2 regions of the Turicibacter sp. T129 genome follow, and region 1 is predicted to be linked to the other one. Evidence: predicted binding sites of a transcription regulator. Region 1 holds the regulator's gene; the other holds the start of a gene.
What was found. The regulator HrcA, encoded in region 1, represses chaperone genes, less so after heat shock. The targets are predictions, from matches to a motif close to TTTTAGCACTNNNNNNNNNNNAGTGCTAAAA.
Positions count from the first base shown of each region.

Region 2: a site for HrcA is predicted at 11,052-11,082, ahead of clpB (ATP-dependent chaperone ClpB). Genes of this name have one in related genera too.

Region 1 covers NZ_JAMQUU010000006.1:1,006-13,206, forward strand. The annotation lists gene NEH75_RS00565 (lipid II:glycine glycyltransferase FemX) at 1-1,309, shown strand, start outside; gene NEH75_RS00570 (UDP-N-acetylmuramoyl-L-alanyl-D-glutamate--2,6-diaminopimelate ligase) at 1,342-2,784, opposite strand; gene mtaB (tRNA (N(6)-L-threonylcarbamoyladenosine(37)-C(2))-methylthiotransferase MtaB) at 2,806-4,110, opposite strand; gene NEH75_RS00580 (16S rRNA (uracil(1498)-N(3))-methyltransferase) at 4,144-4,890, opposite strand; gene prmA (50S ribosomal protein L11 methyltransferase) at 4,932-5,876, opposite strand; gene dnaJ (molecular chaperone DnaJ) at 6,088-7,230, opposite strand; gene dnaK (molecular chaperone DnaK) at 7,318-9,126, opposite strand; gene grpE (nucleotide exchange factor GrpE) at 9,152-9,709, opposite strand; gene hrcA (heat-inducible transcriptional repressor HrcA) at 9,722-10,744, opposite strand; gene trxA (thioredoxin) at 10,952-11,266, opposite strand; gene NEH75_RS00615 (amino acid ABC transporter ATP-binding protein) at 11,471-12,201, opposite strand, start outside.
Region 2 covers NZ_JAMQUU010000078.1:1,670-15,299, forward strand. The annotation lists gene NEH75_RS11850 (alpha-amylase family glycosyl hydrolase) at 31-2,142, opposite strand; gene NEH75_RS11855 (DUF2600 family protein) at 2,356-3,393, shown strand; gene NEH75_RS11860 (class I SAM-dependent methyltransferase) at 3,497-4,060, opposite strand; gene NEH75_RS11865 (TIGR01212 family radical SAM protein) at 4,062-5,018, opposite strand; T-box leader at 5,247-5,467, shown strand; gene leuS (leucine--tRNA ligase) at 5,892-8,327, shown strand; gene NEH75_RS11875 (YuzF family protein) at 8,409-8,711, opposite strand; gene NEH75_RS11880 (hypothetical protein) at 9,180-9,440, shown strand; gene NEH75_RS11885 (hypothetical protein) at 9,678-10,052, shown strand; gene NEH75_RS11890 (Cof-type HAD-IIB family hydrolase) at 10,094-10,918, opposite strand; gene clpB (ATP-dependent chaperone ClpB) at 11,136-13,630, shown strand, end outside.

The DNA.
Region 1 (12,201 bases):
ATTTGTGACCAATTTATCAGCAGAACGTTTTAATACGTTTGCTGCCAGCCATCAAAAAAATCACTTTTTACAAAGCTACGAATGGGGAGTCTTCAAATCAAAATCACCTGACTGGTCATTCGATACCGTCGGATTAGAAGATACAGATGGAAACTTAGTTGCCGGAGCGCTTGTCCTGATTCGCTTCCTTCCGATTATCAAACGTCCTTTCTTATATGTCCCTCGCGGATATATTATCGACTTTAATGATGCTCAACTACTCCAAACATTCACAGAAGCGATGCGTCAATATGCCAAATCTAAAAAAGCAATCTTTATTAAAATTGATCCAGATATTAAATATGTTGATCGTACAGTTGATGGGGAAAAAGTTGAAGGTTCTGTCCCAAATAATGAACTTCTTCAAACTTTAACGAACTTAGGCTATCGTCACCTTGGATTCACTCAAGACTTTGATTCTAGCATTCAACCTCGTTATACATTCCGTTTAGATTTAACCCCTTCAGAAAAAGACTTATTACAAGGATGCCATTCTAAAACACGCTATAACATTAAGGTCGCTCAGAAAAAAGGAATTGAAATTGTTGAAGGAAATCGTGAAGATTTAAAAACGTTTGAAGCCATTATGCGTGTCACTGGTGAACGCGATGGGTTCTTAACACGTCCTCTCTCTTATTTCGAAGACATGTATGACACTTTAGCACCAAATGGAATGTGTAAACTTTACTTAGCTAAATTAAATACAGAACAGGCTTTAGCAAATATTGAAGAAGAATTAGCGCAAACGGAACAATCAATTTCTAATTTACAGACTCAACTTCAAAATAAAGAGTTAAATGAGAAAAAACGCCAAAAACTTCAAAATAAATTAGAACCTGAAGCAAATAAATTAAATAACTTAACGCAACAAAAAGAAGAGCTTCAAAAATTATATGAAGAACATCCTGCTGGCATTACCATGTCAGGAATTATTGCCACTTACTTTGGTAACAAGTCATGGTACTTATACGGAGCAAGTGATAATGTGTATCGTGAATTCATGCCTAACTATTATATTCAGTGGCAAGCTTTCACCGAAGCTAAAAAAGCTGGCTATGAAATCTATGACTTCTTTGGAATCAGCGGAAAAACAGACGAGTCTGATCCACTATACGGTCTATATCGTTTTAAAAAGGGATTTGGCGGAGACTTTACTGAATTCATTGGGGAATTTGATTACGTGATCGATCCAATCGGTTATTTCGCTTGGACCAAACTACTCCCACAATTTAAAAAATTCAAGAAAAAATTACGTCAGAAAAAGCATTAAAAAAAGTGTTCCTCGATTGAGGAACACTTTTTTTATCCAATTTGAAGTTTTTTACGTAAAATTTCTTTTGCTACTTCACGATCATCTAATTCAATATTTCCACTTTTCCAATATTGAACCTTTTCATGACCACGACCTGCAATTAAGACAATATCATTTTTCTGAGCTTTATTAATCGCTGCTTCAATTGCTTTAATACGATCAACAATGACTTCATAATGACTTTCTTCCATTCCTTGTGTCATTTCATTTAAGATATCGACTGGGTCTTCTGAATGAGGGTCATCCGTTGTAAAAATGACATCATCCGCATAATCCACAGATAATTTTGCAATCACGGGACGTTTTGTACGATCACGGTCACCTGGACAACCGATCACGACTTTAACAGAACTTTGTTTAATATCATTCACAAATTCTAAAACCTTCTCTACCCCATCAGGTGTATGAGCATAATCCACAATAACTGTAAAATCCTGTCCCTCATTAATAATCTCCATACGACCATCAACAGGCGATAATTTTGCAATCAATGAGACGATTTGTTCCATTGGCATTCCCGCTGCATAAGCCGAAGCCATAGCACCTAATGCATTATGCACATTAAATGTTCCAAGTAATGGTGTTTTCACTTCGTACTGACCTACTGGTGATTTCAAAGTAAAGGTCGTCCCAGATGTTGTCATCCTCACATCTAACGCTCTAAAGTCAGCATCCTTTTCAATGGCATACGTATAGAAACGTTGCTGAGCCGCTTTAAGTCGATTCACTAGTTGAATCCCATATTCGTCATCAAGATTCACAATTCCATAACCATCCGGCGTTAACATTGTAAATAATTTATATTTTGCTTCAAAATATTCTTCCATTGTTGGGTGGAAATCTAAGTGTTCGGGTGTTAAATTCGTAAATAATGCAACTTTAAAGCGACAGTAATCCACGCGGTGAAGTTCTAATGCATGTGATGAAACTTCAATCGCTACATTTTGAACACCGGCTTTAACCATGTTGTTAAACGTTTGTTGTAAGCTTAATGGTTCAGGAGTGGTATTTCTCGGTTCTATAAATACCTCACCATAACGAATTCCATTCGTTCCAATGTAACCAACATGTCCCTCAAATCCACCTAGTAAATGTTCTAAAATATAGGCCGTCGTGGTTTTACCATTTGTTCCTGTTAACCCAAATAAATTTAACTTTTCAGTCGGTTTATTAAAGATTAAATGGGCTAAACGAGGTAACTCAGCTTTTGTATCTGCCACAATGATTTGTGGAATCCCTATATTTTCAATCGATTGCTCACAAACAATAGCAACTGCTCCCGCAACTTCTGCCTGTTTTGCAAAGCGATGACCATCAACTGTATACCCCTTAATACAGACAAATAAATCACCTGGTTGAACAAGACGGTTATCAGTTGAGATTCCCGTCACTTTCAAATCAAAATCTACATCAAATAATAACTTAATATCCATGCCATCGCCTCTCATTCACTGTTACTTAACCATTTCCCCTTGACAGATTGGATAATCTGCTTTCACAACTTTAACTGGTACAACCTCTCCAATGAGATCAGGTGTCCCTTTAAACTCAACTTTCACATAGTTACTAGCATGCCCAACTAAGTACCCTTCATTTGTATGAGAGACTTCTTCCGGAATGACTTGTAACACTTTCCCTTCACATGAACTTGCATACTCTTTAGCTAATTGCTCACTTAATGCTAATAATTGATTCACACGCATTGACTTAATAAGTTCAGGCACTTGGTTTTCCATACGTGCAGCTGGTGTTCCATTACGAACTGAATAAGGGAAGACGTGTAACTCAGAGAATCCAATACGTTTAATTGTTTCTAATGTTTCATTAAATAATTCTTCTGTTTCACCAGGGAATCCAACGATCACGTCTGTTGTAATCGCTAAGTTATCAAATAACTCACGTAATTCAGTCACTTTTTGTTCAAACTCAGCTAACGTATATGGACGTTTCATCCCTTTTAAAATCGTATCTGAACCCGCTTGAATTGGCATATGTAAATGATTTACAATTTTATCCGATTTCTTCATCGCTGCAATGACATCATCTGTTACTTCTGATGCCTCAATCGATGAAATACGGATACGTTTTAATCCTTCAATCTCAATTAAGTCTTGTAATAACTTACCGAAGCTATAATCTTCTAAATCTTCTCCATAGGCAGCTGTGTGAATCCCTGTTAAAACTACTTCACAATGTCCATGTTCAACTAATTGTTTAACTTGTTCTATCACGACTTCTGGTTTTTGTGAACGAACAGTTCCACGTGCCCATGGAATGATACAGTATGTACAGAAATTATTACATCCATCTTGGATTTTTAATGTGGCACGTGTACGGTCTGAGAATTGTGTGACATTTAAAGTCTCAAATCCATCCACTTTAAAGACATTTTGAATTTGTGAAATAGGTTGACGCTCTTCACGATATTTTTGTACTAAGGCTGGAATTTGATCACGACCATGTGTCCCGATGACAATATCCACCCCATCAATATCCATAATCTCTTTTGGTTTCGTTTGCGCATAACATCCCATCACACACATCACGGCTTCTGGATTACGACGAATCGCACGTCGAATCACTTGACGACTCTTTTTATCTCCCGTATTTGTCACTGTACATGTATTAATGATATATACATCTGCTACTTCTTTAAAGTCTACTTTCTCATAACCTTCGTTTTTAAATAATTCCCATACCGCTTCTGTTTCGTAATGATTTACCTTACATCCCAGGGTATGAAATGCTACAGTTGGCATCAAAATCAATCCTTTCCATACTCTTGTTGTCTTTTATAATTCTAATGCGTACGAAATGGCACTTAAAATATAAATCGGTGCCGTTTCCGTCCTTAAAATACGTGGCCCTAACGCACAAGGTTTAAATCCTGATTGTAGTAATAATGTCTCTTCTTTTTCACTAATTCCACCTTCAGGCCCAACCACTACTAGCATCTTACCATTCGTTTGAATCTCCCTTAGTGATTGCTTTAACTGCGCTAACTGCCCTTGTTTTGCTGTTTCTTCATAGGCAAATAAACAAACATCATATTGTGAAGCTCGATCTAATAATTGCTTAAATGTATAAACATCAGTAACTGTCGGAACCATTTGTCGATGCGATTGCTCTGCTGCTTCTTTGGCAATCTTATTCCAACGTTCTACTTTCTTACTCGCTTTTTTCGCATCTAACTTTACAACTGAACGTTCCATATTAAGTGGAATAAACTCACTAGCCCCACATTCCGTTGCCTTTTGAATGACCCATTCAAATTTATCACCTTTTGGTAACCCATGTGCAATTGTCACTTCAATTGGAAGCTCTGTTTGTGCTTCAATTACAGAGTCTAATGTAACTTCAATCTCTTGTCCATTCATTTGCTTAATGGTTGCAAAGTGACACGCTTTATCTTCATTACATACAATAATTTGATCACCTGGCTCCATACGCATGACACGTGACATATGATGCGCATCATCACCCGTAATAATGGCACCATCCCCTTGAAATTGAGTATTGTTTAAAAAATAGCGTTGCATTCCATTGCCTCCAATGACTGATTATTCTCTATTTACAATTACTACTTGCAACCATTATAGATTGCCACAATAGCAACCCATCCATTCTTCTCTTTTACTTCAGTTACTGTAAAATGATGAGCATTTAATGCTTGTACCACTGCGTCTTTTTCATGATCGACAATTCCTGAACAGATAAATGTTTTACCAACCGGTAATACTTTTTCAACATCGCTTAACATATTAATGATAATAGGGGCTAAAATATTAGCTACCATTAAGGTTGGTTGTTGCCCTAAAGCACCTACTCCATCAATTAAATTATTTTTTTCAACTAAAATATTTTGACAATGATTCATTTCAATATTTTCTTTCGCACGAATCACAGCCATCGCATCTAAGTCGACGGCATAAACTGACTTCGCCCCAAGTTTTGACGCTGCAATTGCCAAAATTCCTGACCCTGTCCCAACATCGACCACAACTTGTTGAGAATTCACATATTTTTCGATTAATTCTAGACAAAGTTGTGTGGTTTCGTGTGTTCCCGAACCAAAGGCCATTCCTGGATCTAACATAATTTCAACGACCGATGGATCCGTTGTTGGCTCTAACCAACATGGCTTAATGACTAATGTCTTAGTGATTTCGATTGGGTTATAATGCTTTTTCCAACTATTCGCCCAATCTTCTTCATCTAACATTTTAATCTCCAATTTATTATGGTCATAATGATCCAGTTTTAAATTTAATAATTGCGTTCTTACAAACTCTAATTGATTTTCAATATCTGATGTGACCGCTAAGTAACCTTTAATAACCACACCTGTTGTTGGATAGTCATCAGGATTTAAGCGATAAATCTCACCAAAATGATCTTCATGAGCTTCTGTTAATGTATTTGAGTCTTCTACTAGTACTCCCTTTGAACCAGCTTCAATAAAAATATTGCTAACTAAATCAAATGCCTCATGAGTTGTATGAAAACTTAGTTCTAACCAGTTCATATGGTCACCTCATTTTAAATTATCGTACTATCCATTCAAGTTGTTATAACAATCAAATAACAATTCTCGACTCGATAGCTATTTTTTCTCATTTTCTAATTATAACACAAAATCAATCAAACATAAAATTATGTCTCTTTGTTTAATTCTGTAAATTTATAAATCTTTAGTATAAAAAAGGTTGTGAGAACAAAACTCACAACCCTTATTATTATTTAAAAGCTTTTTTTAACTTATCCCAAATTGATCCTGATTTATCTTCTAATTGATCAAATTCATGTAATAATTCACGTTGACGATGGTTAAGTTTTTTAGGTACGACTAATTTAACTTTAACGTATAAGTCTCCCGTCATTTCGCGGTTAATGTACTTAATTCCTTTATTACGAACTCTAAACTCAGTCCCTGATTGAGTTCCTTCCGGAATCTTCAACGCTACTTTACCATTTAACGTTGGAACTTCAACTTCTGCTCCTAATGCCGCTTGAGAGAATGAAATTGGAATTTCACAACGTAAATCGTATCCATCACGGATGAAGAAATCATGTGGTAAAACACGGAATGCGACATATAAATCACCACTTGGACCACCATTACGTCCCGCTTCACCTTGTCCACTTAAGCGGATTTGTTGTCCATCATCAATTCCTGCAGGAACTTTGACTTCAATTGTTTTTGTTTTATTAACTGTTCCACGACCATGACAAGCATCACACTTATGTTTAATTTTCTTACCAGCTCCATGACAATCTGGACAAACAGTTTGTGTTTGCACGCGACCTAAAATCGTATTTTGAACTTCAGTTACGCGACCGCTTCCACTACAACGTGAACATGTTTCCACATCATCTTTCGAACGCGCACCACTTCCACCACATTTCGTACACTCTTCTTCACGATTAACTGAAATTTCTTTCGTTGTTCCAAAGGCTGCCTCTTCAAATGAAATAGTAATGGCTTGTTGTAAATCATTTCCGCGTTGTGGAGCATTTGGATTACGACGACTGGCACCTCCGCCAAAGCCACCAAATCCTCCGCCGAACATACTTTCAAAAATATCACCAATGTCTTCAAATCCTCCGGCACCGCCGAAGCCTCCAAAGCCACCAAATCCACCTTGTCCACCAAAGCCTTCTGCTCCTGCATGTCCAAACTGATCATATGCAGCACGTTTTTGTTCATCACTTAACACATCATAAGCTTCTTGAACTTCTTTAAATTTCTCTTCTGCATTTTCCTCTGTTGAAACATCGGGATGGTATTGTTTCGCTAATTTACGATAAGCACGTTTGATTTCGATATCACTTGCTGATTTTGAAACCCCAAGGACTTCATAATAATCACGTTTTGCCATGCCTTTTTACCCTCCTTCTTTTACTTTCCTAACTATACCATAAAAAAAAGTCAAAGTCATAGTAGACTTTGACTTTTTACTTTTTTATTATACTTCTTTATATTCAGCGTCTACTACTGAATCGTCACCTGATTCTGCTCCACCTTGAGCGGCTTGCCCAGCTTCAGCTGCTTTTGAATAAACTTTAACTGCTAATTCTTGAGCCACTTTTTCAAGTTCTTCTTTTTTCGCTTTAATTTCATCTACATTTCCTTCGCTTAATGCTTTTTCTAATGCTTCAACACCAGATTCAACATTTGCTTTTTCTTCTGCAGTTACTTCATCCCCTAATTCAGTCACTGATTTTTTAGCTGCGAAGATTAATTGTTCTGCTTCATTGCGAAGTTCTGCTTGCTCTTTGCGTTTAGCATCTGCATCTGCATTTTCTTCAGCTTCACGTACCATGCGATCGATTTCTTCGTCAGTTAATCCTGATCCTGAAGTGATTGTGATACGTTGCTCTTTTTGTGTTCCTAAATCTTTTGCCTTAACATTTACAATACCATTTGCATCGATATCGAATGTTACTTCGATTTGAGGGATTCCGCGTGGTGCTGGTGGGATATCTCCTAATTGGAAGCGTCCTAATGTTTTATTATCGCTTGCCATTGGACGTTCACCTTGTAAAACATGAATATCTACTGCTGGTTGGTTATCTGCTGCAGTTGAGAATACTTGTGATTTTGAAGTTGGGATTGTTGTGTTACGAGGGATTAATACTGTCATAACTTGTCCCATTGTTTCGATACCTAATGATAATGGAGTTACGTCTAATAATAAGATGTCTTTAACGTCACCTTGTAACACTCCACCTTGAATTGCAGCACCCATTGCTACTACTTCATCTGGGTTTACTCCTTTATTAGGTTCTTTTCCTAATTCATTTTTAATCGCTGCTTGAACTGCTGGGATACGAGTTGATCCACCAACTAATAATACTTGATCTAAGTCATTAGCTGTCATTTTTGCATCTTTTAATGCTTGACGAACTGGTCCCATTGTACGTTCTACTAATGGTGCAGTCATCGCATCAAATTGTGCACGAGATAATGTTTTTTCTAAGTGTAAAGGACCTGTGGCATTCATTGAGATAAATGGTAATGAAATTTGGACTGAAGTTACCCCTGATAAGTCTTTTTTCGCTTTTTCAGCTGCATCTTTTAAACGTTGCATTGCCATTTTATCTGCTGATAAATCAACACCAGTTTCTGATTTGAACTCTTTAACTAACCAATCAATAATCACTTGGTCGAAGTCATCTCCACCTAAGCGGTTATCTCCTGCTGTAGCTAATACTTCGAATGTTCCATCTGCTAAATCTAAGATAGATACGTCGAATGTTCCTCCACCTAAATCATATACTAAGATAATTTGTTCTTTATCCGTTTTATCTAATCCGTATGCTAATGCAGCCGCAGTTGGCTCATTAATAATACGTTTTACATCTAAACCAGCGATACGTCCAGCATCTTTTGTCGCTTGACGCTCAGCATCATTAAAGTAAGCAGGTACTGTAATAACAGCTTCTGTTACTGGTTCACCTAAGTAAGCTTCAGCAGTCGCTTTTAAGTTTTGTAAAATAATTGCTGAAATTTCTTGTGGTGTATATTCTTTCCCTTCAACTGTCACTTTGTGGTTTGTTCCCATATGACGTTTGATTGACATAATTGTATTTGGGTTCGTAATTGCCTGACGTTTAGCCACATCACCAACTTGACGTTCTTCACCTTTAAATGAAACAACAGATGGTGTTGTACGAGCTCCTTCTGGATTAGCAATAACCTTTGCCTCTCCACCTTCCATTACAGAAACACATGAGTTTGTTGTTCCTAAGTCGATACCGATAATTTTACCCATAGAGATTCATCCTCCTTAATCTATATTATTCGCTAACTTTTACCATTGATGGTCGGATCACACGATCCTTTAGCTTATATCCTTTTTGTAACTCTTGTAATACCATTCCTGATTCTACACCTTCTACAGCTTCTTGCATCACTGCTTGGTGTACTGTTGGATCAAAAGCGACACCCTCTGCTTCGATTACTTCTACTCCTTCTTGTTTAAGAGCATCTACTAATTGAGCATGGATCATTTTAAATCCTGTTAAAAATGTTTTCGTATTTTCATCTTCAACCGTACTTGATAATGCACGTTCGAAGTTATCAATTGCTGGAATAATATTTGTTACAATTGATTGCGAACGATACTTTACTTCACGTGCACGTTCTTCATTCATACGACGCTTGAAGTTTTCAAGCTCTGCCGCATTACGTAGCAATTGATCTTTTAACTCTTCAATTTGCTGCTTTAAACTTTCAGTTTCAGAGATTGTTTCAACTGTTTCTGTTGCTTCACACTCTTCTTGGCAGCACGTTGATTCTACAGCTTCCACATTTTCTTCATTTAATTCCTCAACTGATTGGGCATCCTTATTCAATCGTCCCACCTCCTATTTATATAAATCAGACATGATTCGAGCAACTTGTTCAAGAAGTGGAATAATTTTACGATACTCCATTCGGGTCGGACCTAGTACCGCAATTTTACCAAATTCATGATCACTAATCTGATAAGGAACTGTAATTAGCGTACAATTCTCCATCGCTTTAATCTCATTCTCTTGTCCAATTTTAACCGTTAATTGATGGCCGTCTTCGTCGGCTTCTATTACTTTAACAATTTCATCAGCTTCAATCATATTAAATAAATGATACGCTTTATCTAAATCGTTAAATTCAGGTTGTTTTAAAATATTTGACTTCCCACTCAAAATATAATTTTGTTGATTTAATGACTGGGTTAAAAGTTGTAGCATCGCATACATAATTTCTTCTTTATAAGAAATAAAATCATGTAATTGATGTTCAAAACTTTCTGTCAATTTTTCATGAACATGTCCAATGTATTCTCCTACTAATAACTCATCGAGTGCTTTGATAATGCTTTCCATTCTAGTCATATCAATATTAGTTGGAAGAGTAATTGTTCGACTTTCTACATGGCCTTGATCTGTAATCAAAACAAACACCGCTTGACGTTTTGAGATTGGAACAAGTTGAATTTTTTTCACTCGACTATAATCTCTAGAAGGTCCAAGTAAAATCGATGTGTAGTTAGTCAAACTCGATAAGAGCTTCACAGCTTCTTTAATCGTTGTTTCACGTTCAAATTGTTTTTGATCTAACAATTGTCTAAATATTCCTACTTCTGGTGTTGTCTCCATCGGTTCTTGATTTACGATGAAATCTACATAATAGCGATAGCCTTTTTGACTTGGCACGCGACCACTCGATGTATGAGTTTTTTCAATAAATCCCAAATCCTCTAAATCTGCCATATCATTACGAATGGTTGCAGCAGAGAAGTTTAATTCCTCTTTTTTAGAAAGGATTCGCGAACCAACTGGTTGTGCAGTTTGTATGAACTCTTCTACAATTGCCTTTAAAACTAATATTTGACGTTCTGTTAGCAATGTAAACACCTCTTTTAGCACTCATTAACCCTAAGTGCTAATACCATTATATAAAACTCTATTAGCACTGTCAACACTATAGTGCTAATTTTTTTGTTTTTTATCTTTATTATACAAACTCAAATCAGACGTTTTCGAGATAGACAATGGCTGATAATAAAACAAAAGAAGGTACAATGCATAGTGTACCCTCTTTTTAAAATTTCATTATTTATTTGCTTCAATTAATGATAATAATGAGGCTTTAGGTTGGAAACCTACTGTTTGTTGAACTGCTTGTCCATCTTTGAATAAAATTAATGTTGGAATTGACATTACTTTATATTCAGCTGCAACTGCTGGACAGTTATCTACGTTTACTTTAACAATTTTTGCTGTTCCTTCTAACTCTGTTGCTAATTCATCTAAAACTGGTGCAATCATTTTACATGGTCCACACCAATCAGCATAGAAGTCAACTAATACTAATCCACTTGCGATTTCTTGAGCAAATGATTCTTCTGTTGCATGAATGACTGACATGTTCATTCCTCCTTTTATACCCTTTTTCTATACTTTAGTATAGCACATTTCCATGAAATTACAAATAATTTGCACTTTCCCCCATATTATCTCACATTTATCAGAATGTATCCACAAGAGCATGAACTAAAATTTTCAAAAACATGAATTTTATAGATCGTTTCATCATAACTGTCATTAAAAAATATGAACTGAATAACTCTCCTAAAGGCTCTTAGATAAATAACGATGTAAGAATTCTTTTGTACGCTCTTGCGTTGGATTGATGAAGATTTGCTCAGGTGTGCCTTCTTCAGCAATAACCCCTTTATCCATAAAGACCACACGATCACTAACCTCTTTTGCAAACCCCATTTCATGTGTTACCACAATCATCGTTAATCCTTCATCCGCTAACTGTTTCATGACATCTAAGATACCACCAACCATCTCTGGATCGAGTGCACTAGTTGGTTCATCAAACAATAACACTTCTGGATCCATACAAAGGGCTCGCGCAATGGCAACACGTTGCTTTTGTCCTCCTGATAGTTGTGTACTACTACAGTTTGCAAATTGCTCCATTCCAACTTTTTTTAAATAAAACATCGCTTTTTCTTTCGCTTCTTCTTTACTTCGTTTTAAAATTTTAGTTTGACCAATCATACAATTTTCCAAAACCGTCTTGTTTTGAAATAAATTAAAGCTTTGAAATACCATTCCCACTTTTGTTCGATGATGATTAATATTAATATTTCCCTTTAAAATATCTTTTCCATGATATAAAATTTCTCCACTATCTGGATTCTCTAATAAATTAATACAACGTAAAAGGGTTGATTTCCCGCTTCCACTTGATCCAATAATTGTAATAACTTCTCCTTTTTTTACATGAAACTCAATGTTATTTAAAACTTCTAAATTCCCAAAATGTTTTTTCAAACGATGGATTTCAA
Region 2 (13,630 bases), on a different contig from region 1:
TAACACCGTGAGATGTTACCTTTTATTATATCATAGTTTAATAATTTTAACTTCACCAGGTTGTAGGTGAACACGTAAATTACGATTACCATCAAATTCATGAACTTCACGTTGCCATTCATGAGTTGAGAATAATAAAGAACCTGTACACCAAGTATTCCCTGATTGAGTACGTAAATCCTCTAAATGAACTGTCACATCAATTGGAGAATACATATCAGTGCTTGCTACAATGATGAAAACATTGTTATTGTAGTGACCGCGCTTTCCTTCCTCAATGTATCCAAATCCAATCGCAGGGTCACTTAAGTAATCAAATCCAAGCGATACAAAGTTTTCAAGTTTCGTAAAAGTACTTAAGTGATCTTTGCGGATTTTTGAAACAGCTTCTAGTGTATCTGGTAACTCCCAGCGCATATGATTCAGATAATGGATAGCGAATTTATCAAAGAGTGCAAGCTTTCCAAAGTAACGATCGTTGTGCGGTAACACATATTGCTCATAGTTACGGCAATCAAGACCTGTATTCATCGGTTGAATTTCATAAACTTCTTGTCCAGAGTTAATGAATGGAACTCCATTTGGCATGAACATGTTCATAACGGTTAACATTTTAGATAACGTACGTCCGCCTTCACGTGCAGCTAAGCGAGGGGTATCATGAGTTTCTCCTCCAGCAAACACAGGACATGGTAAGTGACGTGAATCATACATGAATTTGTGTGTACGATGCTCATACGTACGAGGTTCTTGGAAGAATCCATAACCGATAATCATGTTATATCCGTTATCGCGTGATACTTTTGCATTTTCATCTTGTAGCTCCTCAGCGATGAAGCAGAAGTCTGGATCGTTCGTACGTGCATTGGCAATGATACGATGGATGAGTTCAGACGGAAGAGCATGTCCCATATCGATACGAGCCCCATCAATTCCATAATTTTGTTGATAGAATGGAATAATGTTAGATAAAGTTGCCCATAATCCTTCGTTAATGATATTTCCTTTATATAAATTTGATTTAATTGTATCAAATAAGATATAAGGTGGTAACTCTTGTCCGCCTAAGTATTTTTGGCTTTCCACCGGATGGTCCATATACATACGGAAGAACGTGACATCTGTCCATGGTGGTTGCACATCATTAATATGATCTGAGAAGGCTGGTGCAACAGTTAAACCGAATTCACGGCTAACTAAATCTAAAATAGAAGCCCCTGGTGTTTGGCGATATTCTTCTACCACGCGCTCCCATTTTTCAGGATCAATGATGTTTGGTGCATATGAGAATTTATGAATATGATTCCATACTGCTTGTGATGAATACACATAAGGTAAATATTCTGGTTTCGGTGATAAGGTACTTCCGAGTCCTGGAACATATGGTGGATAATACTCGTGGAATGTATCGGTATATACCCAATAGAACCAATCCGGATGTTCTAAAATTAAATCACTTTCAACTGAATTTGTTCTAGGGATGATGTCAATCATCACTTTCATATCTAAAATATGACAAGCTTCAACAAATGCTTGGAATTCTTCCTCAACAGTTAACTCTGAACCTGTCATGTTATCTTTTAAGCTAGGATCGATTTCAAAGAAGTTGCAAACTCCATAAGGTGATCCTAATTCACCTTTTTTATCTTTTAATGAAAATTTTGAAATTGGGAGCATATAAACTGTATCGACTCCCATTTTCTTTAGTAATGGAAGTAATGCTAATGATTTTACGAATGTCCCTGTTTCATTTAAATCGTATAAGTTATGGTTCTCTAAATCTCCACTTCGGTCATGGTCCCAAGCTGTCGATGTTCGAACCATCATTGAATAAACCACTGAATCTTTAATCCAGTCTCCCCCTAAATAGCCTGGTTTAGCTTCATATGATTGCTTGATTTGACTTAGCGATTGATTATAGTTAACGTCGTCTTTAGCCTGAGGCAAAATGTAGGATTGGATCACTTCACTATAGAAGTTGTATGGATTAACGATGAGTTCCCCCCAACTAGTACGCACCATTTCCTCTCCTTGATAGTTCCATGCATTCCATAAATCAGGAATGGCATAGTTATAGACGTCGTTTTTATGATCATGTTTTTTTAGAACATGTAGTAGTTTTTGTAATTTGCTTCCCCTCACTATTTATTCCTCCTTTTCCATAAATACACAATCATTATAACATCTACATTTGTAAAAAAGTAGAAAACTAAGGGGAATAGGGAAAGGTTGTAATCGGTTACGTCTGTCGAAAAGAAGAGGTTTCTGTAAGAATGAATGACATTTCAGTCAAATGATGATTGAACGCTGGAACCTTGGTCTACACTATAGAGGTATCGATTGAGAGGTGAAAACATGTTCTATCCAGCCTTAATGACAGCTTTTTATAAATCGTATCAACCTAAGACGAAATCATTTTTAAGTTTATATGAACAACATGCGCAACAAATTACCGATCCGAAATTAAAGAAAGAAGCGTTAGCGAGTCTTTCAAAAAAAGCTTTTCATTGCTATGGAGCATCTTTTTATGCAGCCTTAGTAAGTGAAGAGTATCAAGCCGATTATTTAAAATTTATGACGGCTTATCAGACGATGTGTGACTATTTAGATAATTTAGTCGATCAAACAAATGTTATTAATGAAACGAATTTTCGTCGTTTACATCAGTCGTTATTAGATGTCTTTAAACTAACTCCTCATGCCTCAAATTATTATCAGTATCAAACACAGCAACTCGATGGAGGCTATTTGAATATGCTTGTCCGCTTGTGCCAAGAATCATTAAAAAAGATTCCTCACTATTCGCTTTATGCTTCTTGGCTTGGTCGCTTAGCTGGATTGTATGTAGATTTACAAGTTTATAAGCATTTAAAAGTGTCAGAGCGGGAGGTTCGATTAATTCAATTAAGCAGTCAGCAAAAACGATTAGCAGGTGATTTAACTTGGTTTGAGTTTGGGGCAGCCTGTGGTTCAACACTTGGAATTTTTACGATGGTGGCTTATGCGATGAATCAAGACCGTTATCAAATCCAACCTGAGTGTATTTTTCAAGCAATGTTTCCAGCGGTGCAAGAACTTCATATTATGCTTGATTATCTAATTGATTTAGAGGAAGACATCGAAGAGGGAGAACTTAATTTCTTTTCTTATTATCATAACTTTGAAGAGGGAATTTATCGGATTCTTGACGTTTACTACGAGGCCCAACAGCAGATAAGGCTCTTACCGGAGAAAGGATTTCATCAAACGATTAATGATGGACTCTTCGCATTATACTTAGCAGAAGGTGTGAAGAAAAATCCTCAACTTCGTATCGTTCAAAAACAAATCATCAAAAAACTCGGTTTTCGTTCCCGCTTTTTATTCCATCATACGAGAAAGTTTGTAAAGTAATCATGAATGTATAGGTATATGGGGTAGTGGTATTTTCTGAAGTTTTATTTCTTTTATCATTACAAATTAAGGAACAAAAAAAGCTACTGTTAAAGTAGCTTTTTTAATGTAGTTTTTCGATGGCGACAATGAATGGAGCCGTTGGTCGGTTAATGAATTGGTACGTTAAGACTTGAGTTGTTTTAGTATCTAGTGTTTCAAAGCACTGTTCTAAATAGTGGCGTTCCACTTTTCCCTCCTCATGTCCGTGATACACCACTAAAATAATAATTCCATTTTTCTTTAATAAGCTTAAAATGTCAGTGACAGCTTTCCATGTCGTTTCACCATGAGTCGTAATACTTTGATCACTACCAGGAAGGTAACCTAGATTAAAAATCGCCGCGCTAATTGGTTGTTGCACATAATTTAGGACATGTTGATGTCCATCATGAATTAAAGTTACATGGTTAATATCAGCTTCTTTTAACTTAGTTTGCGTACTTTGAATGGCTTCTTCTTGGACATCAAAGCTATAAACATGGCCTGACTTACCAACAATTTCTGCTAAAAATAACGTATCATAACCATTACCAGCTGTTCCATCAATCGCAACATCACCTGGTTTTAAAGCTTTTTCTAATAAATTTTTTGAAAAGGGAAGAACGCGTTCTAATGTCTGTGCCATCTTAGTTTTCCTCCGGTTTTTGATAAAGTCGTCCTTGGTAAGTGTTACGCTCTTTTAAACGATCATCAATTGCATTTAAAACTTCCCATTTTTTTAAACTCCACATCGGTCCAACTAATTCTTCACGAACGGCATCACCTGTTAAACGATGGATAACCATTTCAGGGGGTAAGATTTCTAATTGATCAACGACTAAGTCGATATACTCATCTTTCTCCATAAGTGTTAACATCCCTTTGTCTAACATTTTGTGCATTGGTGTTCCTTCAATGACGTGAAGTAAATGAATTTTGATTCCTTGGACATCAAGTCCCGCTACAGCTTTTGCAGTCTCTAACATCATTTCATGTGTTTCACCTGGTAATCCATTGATGATATGAATGATGACATCGATATTTTTCGCGCGAAGTTTGTTAACGCCTTCGACTAATGTTTGATAATCATGTCCGCGGTTAATTAGTTTTCCTGTTTTGTCATGCATCGATTGAAGCCCAAGTTCTACCCATAAATCGACTTCTTTGTTTAATTCACCTAAGTAGTCGACGACATCATCTGGTAAACAGTCAGGACGTGTCCCAATTGAAAGAGCGACAATATTTGGATCACATTCTAAAACGGCTTCATATTTACGTTTTAAGACTTCAAGCGGGGCATGTGTATTTGAGAAGGCTTGGAAATAGGCGATGTATCCTGCTTCAGGCCATTTTTGATGCATCATCTCTTTGACTTGATTAAATTGAGTTTTTAAATTGTCTTCTGGATTTCCAGCAAAGTCACCACTACCTTTGGTACTACAGAACGTACATCCACCGTATTTAACCGTTCCATCAATATTTGGACAAGTAAATCCAGCATTAATCATGACTTTGAAGATTTTTTGGTTATATTTTTCACGTAAATGATAGTTTAATGTATGGTATCGTTTATCAGCATAGCTGTATGGAAACGGATTGTTCATCTATCTATTCCTCCTGTTTTTAGTATGTTCTTTTTATCAAATCAATCACGAATGCATCATTTAAGATAGTCCTTTAAAATGATGAGGATTGTTGTATGTTGTTTGTTTATCGTCTTTTATTTTATCATAGATGTGAATTAGTGGCACGAGATATTGTTTTATGACGTTTTTTTATAAAAAATCTTGTTTTTTGTGAAAGGTTTGATATAATTTTTCTAGAATAAACTTATATGAACCGTGAAGAGGACTAGTAGTAAGTTGGGACTATTGTAGAGAGCGAATGGTTGGTGCAAATTCGTATAGAACACTTATGAACTCACCTCGGAGTTGCAATTGTGAAATTTAAGTAATGATTGCCGTATTCTTGCGTTAAAAGATGAGAGAGGTAAGAGACTACTTTTTTTAGACTCTTGCAACTAAGGTGGTACCGCGTAATTTACGTCCTTAGAATAGAAATATTCTAAGGACTTTTTTTGTTAGTTCAACGATCTGCTTTAGTGGATTAATTCAACTATATGTATAGCGAAGTAGTTGGACTCTTAGCTTTCCCTCCTTTGATGGGAAGAGGGTGTTCTCTTTAACTTTTTGAGTGAGGGATAAAAGATTTTTCTTACCCCATCTTTATTAAAAAGAATAAGATATAGGTTTATGGAATTTAATCCATTATTTTGTATTAATGAATAATTTATATCGATTCGTCACAAATTATTCATAATATTTGGTTTTATTTTAGTGAAGTGTTTACTTCATCATTTAAGAAAAGAAAGCAGTATTTAAATTTTCTTAATGAATAGTAGACTCACCTACAAATTTAAGATTACCCCAGCAGTGGAGGATACCTGCTTCGCAGGCCGGGGGCCCGGAGGTAGAATTATGGCATTTGATCACAAACAGATTGAACAAAAGTGGCAAAATTATTGGCTAGAAAATAAGACATTCAAAACGTCTGAAGATAAGTCAAAACCTAAGTATTATGCATTAGATATGTTCCCTTATCCATCTGGAGCGGGACTTCACGTCGGTCATCCAGAAGGATATACAGCAACTGATATTGTTTCTCGTATGAAACGTATGCAAGGGTACCGTGTCTTACATCCAATGGGATGGGATGCATTCGGTTTACCAGCTGAGCAATATGCATTAAATACAGGAAATGACCCTCGTGAATTTACGGATATTAACATTAATACATTCCGTAAACAAATTCAATCATTAGGATTCTCATATGATTGGGATAAAGAGTTAAATACAACCGATCCAAAATATTATAAATGGACACAATGGATTTTCACCCAATTATATAACATGGGATTAGCTGAAATTAAAGATATTGAAGTTAACTGGTGTGAAGGGTTAGGAACAGTTTTAGCAAATGAGGAAGTTTTAAATGTTGATGGGAAAATGGTCTCTGAACGTGGGGAACATCCTGTAATCAAGAAACCAATGAAACAATGGGTGCTTAAAATTACACATTATGCTGAACGATTACTTGAAGATTTAGAAGGGTTAGACTGGACAGAAAGCATTAAAGATATGCAACGTAACTGGATCGGTAAGAGTGAAGGAGCGTTAATTAACTTTAAAGTTAATGGAACAGAACATTCATTTGATGTGTTTACAACACGTCCTGATACGGTATTCGGTGTAACATACGTTGTTTTAGCACCAGAACATCCATTAGTAAATGAAATTACAACGCCTGAATGTAAAGAAGCGGTTGTTGCTTATCAAGAAGCTGCAAAAGCAAAATCTGATTTAGAGCGTACAGAATTAAATAAAGAAAAATCAGGTGTGGCAACAGGAGCTTACGCAATTCATCCAATTACAGGAGCTCAAGTTCCAGTTTGGATCGGAGATTATGTTTTAGCAAGCTACGGAACAGGAGCTGTTATGGCAGTGCCTGCACACGATGAGCGTGACTACGAATTCGCTAAGAAATATGACTTAACAATTAAGCAAGTCATTGAAGGGGATATCACAGAAGGTGCCTTCACTGGAGATGATGCTCACATCGAATCAGACTTCATTAATGGAATGAACAATGCAGATGCTAAAGCTGCTGTTATTGAATGGTTAGAAGCAAACGGTGCTGGATCTCGTAAAGTTAACTATAAACTACGTGACTGGTTATTCTCTCGTCAACGTTATTGGGGAGAACCATTCCCAGTGATTATGTGGGAAGATGGAACAATGTCTGTTTTAGAAGCCGATCAATTACCACTTGAATTACCAGTGATGGATAACATCAAACCATCTGGAACAGGTGAATCTCCACTTGCTAATGCAAAAGAATGGTTAGAAGTTGTACGTGAAGATGGAGTAAAAGGTCGTCGTGAAACAAATACAATGCCACAATGGGCTGGAAGCTGCTGGTACTACATTGGCTATATCTTAAAACAAGGTGAAGACTATGTTGGATTAAATACAGAAGAAGCCAAACAATTATTAAAAGAATGGTTACCAGTTGATTTATACATCGGTGGAGCAGAGCATGCTGTATTACACTTATTATACGCTCGCTTCTGGCATAAAGTATTATTCGATTTAGGAATTGTTGAAACAAAAGAACCATTCCAACGTTTATTCAACCAAGGAATGATCTTAGGTGAAAACAATGAGAAAATGTCAAAATCTAAAGGAAACGTTGTAAATCCAGATGATATCGTTGAATCTCATGGAGCAGATACATTACGTTTATACGAAATGTTCATGGGACCACTTGATGCAGCTATCGCTTGGTCAACTGAAGGATTAGATGGAAGCCGTCGTTTCTTAGATCGTGTGTGGCGTTTATTCGTGACTCCAGAGCACACATTAGCTGAAAAAGTAGTCGCTGAAAACGATGGAAAATTAGATAAAGTTTATCATGAAACAGTGAAGAAAGTAACTGAGGATTATGAAAAATTAAGCTTCAATACTGCGATCGCTCAAATGATGATCTTCATCAATGAATCATATAAAGCAACAAGCATTCCACGTGAATATGCAGAAGGATTTGTTAAATTATTAAATCCAATCGCTCCGCATATGACAGAAGAAATCTGGTCGGTGCTTGGACATGAAGGAACTGTTTCATATGAAGCATGGCCAACATATGATGAAGCAAAATTAGTATCGGATACCATTACAATCATTGCCCAAGTTAACGGTAAGTTACGTGCCCGTATCGAGGTAGCTGCTAATATTTCAAAAGAAGACATGTTAGAAACAGCGATGGCACATGAAAATGTTCAAAACTTCGTTGCTGGAAAAGAAATTGTAAAAACAATTGCTGTTCCAGGAAAATTAGTTAACATCGTTGTTAAATAATTAGAATAACTATTAAAAGCCCTCTAATCCCACCACTGATTAGAGGGTTTTTTGTTTATTGAAATAAATAAGCGTTAGAAATTATTTAACAGGCATAATCCAAACAATCTCTTTGATACGGATAAAAAATGTATTTCCGTTACTTTCCAAAATTACATGATCAGGTTTAGCGCCAATGAGTTTTCCTTCAATACTTCCTGTACTCATTTGAATTTTTAAAGTTGCTCCGATAACAGAAAATAACGTTTCATAAACAAATAAGTCATAGTAACCTTCTAACTGAACTTCTCCTAAACTTGTCATCAATGATGGCATTTTTGCTTGTGTAGTAGTTGTAGCATTTTGTCTATATGGATATTCATAATTAGATGAATAATAATACATCCCTATCACCTCAGTTAAAACTCATTACAGGATAATATATTTTTGTTTGTCATAAGTGTTCATTTAAAAAGCATTCTCAGTTTTTTGAGAATGCTTTGTGTATAAACGAAAATCACCTGCTCTGAGGGGGCTAGCGTGGTAATAAAATGTATGTAAATTTAAAAAGTAAATTATTATTGAAAGATGTATAAAAGGGTGCGGGTATATCTAATGAGATAAAATTTAAACTAAATTATATCGAAAATTAAGATTAAAAGGATAGGTTACTTAAGAGATAGTATATATCGAGAAGAATTTATTTTTTAGAAGAAAAAATAAATGAGAGATAAATAAGTTTAAGATTGATAGAAAATGATGATCTTCATCAATGAATCATATAAAGTCACAAGTATTCCATGTGAATATGCAGAAGCGTTCGTTAAATTATTAAATCCAATCGCTCCTCATATGACAGAAGAAATTTGATCAATGCTTGGACATGAAGGAACTGTTTCTTATGAAGCATGGCCAACATACGATGAAGCAAAATTAGTATCGGATACCATTACAATCATCGCAAAAGTTAACGGTAAGTTACGTGCTCGTATCGATGTGCGTGCAGGCAGCTCAAAAGAAGACATGTTAGAAATAGCAATGGCACATGAAAACGTTCAAAACTTCATTTCTGGAAAAGAAATTGTAAAAACAATCGCCGTTCCAGTAAAATTAGTCAACATCGTTGTTAAATAATTATTAAATATACATGAAAACTCATGGTTTAAACCATGAGTTTTTTGTATAAATTCCTTTTTATTTGAATATAAATGAAGTAAAGTAAGTCTTTTTGAATTTTTTAGAATATTGTACAATATTTCAACATATATTGTGATGGAAAAGTGTTAAGATGAACAAAAGGGGGATTTATGAATGAAAAGGTGGATTGTTTTAGGGGAAAATTCGACAAAAATGTACCGATTAACTAATTGAATGCATCAAAAGACAGGATTAGAAATAATAAATGGCGATGAAATTATTGAGCATGACAATCGTGAGCAAGCAATAGAGGCTCTATTAAATAATAATGAATGGGTAGTTAGAACAACCTATAATCGGGCACTAACTTTAATGGGGGATGAGGCCAATGGAGTTGTCTTTGTAGATTTTCCGTTATGGAAAAATATTTTAGATGCCATACTGCATTTTAATTTTAAAAGGGTTAAAAAAGCTTTCTACTATAAACGTGTAAAACGTCCATGGGTTCTGAAGAAATTAGATCAGTTTGGAGTAGAAAAACAAGTGATTATTATAAAAAATAGACGTACAATGAGACGCTTTGTTAAAAATTTAACAGTCCCGAATTAAAAGGTCATAAGCTAGTTAAAGCTCATGACCTTTTTCATTATTTATTTTTTAGGTGTTAAGATGTATTCGTGGATGTAGTGAGCAACGCCGCTTTCTTTGTTTGATTTTGTTGTGGTGTTCGCTACTGCTTTTAGTTTATCGATGGCATTATCCATGGCGACACCGACTCCAGCATAGGTTAACATTTCGATATCATTATCTCCGTCACCGAAGGCGATGATATCTTTTTGTTCAATGTTGAAATATTTGGCCAATTTTTCAATCGCTGTTGCTTTATTTGTATTTGATTTAAACACTTCGATAATGTTGACATTATCGCCATCCCATTTGCGGCATGTCACGATGTCACCGTAGTTTTCACGTAAGAAACTCATGACTTTTTCTGGGTATCCCTCTTTAGCTTCTAATAAGAATCCGTTTGGATGTTCGTCTAATGTTTCTTTAAATGGTCCGTATTTCACTGATGTACATGTTTCAATATGGAACCAATCACGAATAGTATCTCCTTGATGTAAGACATATAAGTGATCTTTGTATTCACAAAAGGCATTGACGATATAATCTTTTAATTCTGAATCGAATAAAGTTAAAACAACCTCTGTTGGGATTTGAGCCACAATATCCTCAAAGGTTTCGTCTTCTGGATGATGTATATAAGCTCCATTAAAGTTAATAATAGGTGTATCAAGACCTAACTCTTTGTAGAAGTGTAACGATGCACGTGCTGGGCGGCCTGTTGCAATCACAACGATATGTCCTGCTTCTTTTGCAGCAATTAAAGCTTCTTTTGTATTTGGGTCAAGTGTTTCCCAATTTTGTAATGCAGTTCCATCTAAGTCTGTTACGATTAGTTTCTTTGTTTCCATTAAAACACCTCCGGATAAATATGATAACACAGATAGCGAACAAGTTAAATGAACTTATACAAGATGTGGTAAATTTGTGCAACGTGATTAGTCTTGGCTATTTACAAAATAATAAACACTTACATTTTGGAATTATTAGCACTCTTATTGACTGAGTGCTAAAACAAGAGTATAATGATAGTATCATCATAGATGATGAAGAAATGGAGTGAGAATCATGAATATTAATAAAATGACTGAAAAGCTACAACAGGGCTTAGTAAATGCACAGTCTCTTGCAACTTCATTACATCACCAAGAGATTGATACCCCGCATTTATTAATGTCCTTATTACAAGACCATGACGGATTAGCCGCTCGTGTTTTTACAAAGGCAGGCTATCCGATTCAAGAGATATTACAAGAATTAAAACAAATTTTAGATAAAAAGCCAGCTGTTACTGGAGCAACAGGTGATCCATACGTTTCAGCAGATTTAAATCGTGCTTTATTAAAAGCAGATGATTATGCTCGAGCTTGGAAAGATGATTATTTATCAGTGGAGCACGTCTTGCTTGCGATGCTCGAATCAAAAGATTATCAAATGAAGCAATTAATAAAAAAACATCAGATTAATGAAAAGCACTTAAAAGAAATTATTTCACAGATAAGGGGGAATTCACGCGTGATGACACAAAACCCAGAAGCAACTTATGAAGTCTTAGAAAAATACGGACGTGACTTAGTAGAAGATGTAAAATCAGGAAAAATTGATCCGGTTATTGGTCGCGATGAAGAGATTCGTCGTGCGATTCGTATTTTATCTCGTAAAACAAAAAATAACCCGGTGTTAATTGGTGAGCCTGGGGTTGGTAAAACTGCTATCGTTGAAGGGTTAGCTTGGCGTATTGTTCGACAAGATGTGCCTGAAAGTTTAAAAGATAAAGTGATTTTTGAATTAGACTTAGCCGCTTTAGTTGCCGGTGCTAAATATCGTGGTGAGTTTGAAGAGCGTTTAAAAGCGGTATTGAATGAAGTTAAAAATAGTGATGGACGTATTATTTTATTCATTGACGAAATTCATACCATCGTTGGAGCAGGACGTACAGATGGTGCAATGGATGCAGGGAACTTATTAAAACCATTATTAGCTCGTGGTGAATTACACTGCATTGGTGCTACAACATTAAAAGAATATCGTGAGTACATTGAAAAAGATCCTGCCTTAGAGCGACGTTTCCAAAAAGTTCAAGTTAATGAACCAACAGTCGAAGATACCGTTTCAATCTTACGTGGATTGAAAGATCGCTTTGAAGTACACCATCGTGTTAGTATTTCAGACCGTGCGATTGTAGCAGCTGCGACATTATCTGATCGATATATTACGGATCGTTTTTTACCAGATAAAGCCATCGATTTAATTGATGAAGCGTGCGCAACGATTCGTACTGAAATCGACTCGTTACCAGAAGAGGTGGATCGCATTAGTCGTCGTGTGACTCAGCTTGAGATTGAAGAGGCGGCTCTTAAAAAAGAAAAAGATGAGAATAGTAAACAACGTCTAGAGGCGTTACAAAAAGAATTAGCGAACTTAAAAGATGAATTAAATGTTTTAAAATTACAGTGGGAAAAAGAAAAACAAGCGATTCATGGTGTGGCGGATCTAAAAAAAGAATTAGAAGGGGCACGTCGTGCATTAGAAGATGCCCAAGCACGTGGCGAATATGAAAAAGCAGCCGAATTACAATATGGAAAAATCCCAAGCTTAGAAAAACAAATTGCTGAAGTTGAAGCGATGCAACACGATGAAGCAGGGAAAGAAAATCGATTACTTCGTGAAAATGTCACAGAAGAAGAAATTGCTGAAATTATTTCGCGTTGGACAGGGATTCCAATTGCGAAACTCGTTCAAGGTGAACGTGAAAAATTATTAAATTTAAAAGAAGAATTAAAACGTCGTGTTATGGGACAAGATGATGCCATTGATTTAGTCGGTGATGCCATTATTCGTGCACGTGCTGGAATTAAAGATCCACATCGTCCAATCGGTTCATTCTTATTCTTAGGGCCAACTGGGGTTGGTAAAACCGAAATTGCTAAAGCATTGGCGGAATTCTTATTCGATAGTGAAGAACATATTGTTCGTATTGATATGAGTGAGTATATGGAGAAACATGCGGTCTCTCGTTTAGTTGGAGCGCCTCCAGGTTATGTGGGATATGAAGAAGGTGGACAGTTAACAGAAGCCATCCGTCGTAAACCATACTCAATCGTATTATTAGATGAAATTGAAAAAGCTCATCCAGACGTATTCAATATTTTATTACAAATTTTAGATGATGGACGTATTACAGATTCACAAGGTCGTACAGTAGACTTTAAAAATACCATCATCATTATGACCTCAAATATTGGTTCACACATTTTACTTGAAAACCCTAACTTTGAAGAAGCTCAGGAACAGGTGTTAGAAGTTTTACGTGATTATTTCAAACCAGAGTTATTAAACCGTATTGATGAGATTATTACGTTTAATCCATTATCAGAATCTATTATTTATCAAATCGTCGATAAATTCATTGCTGGATTAAATGCGCGTTTAGCAGAGCAACGTATTACGGTTCGCTTAACCGATGCAGCTCATGCTTATGTAGCTGAAGCGGGATTTGACTCAGTATATGGAGCGCGTCCATTAAAACGATTCATTCAACGTACAATCGAAACAAAACTTGC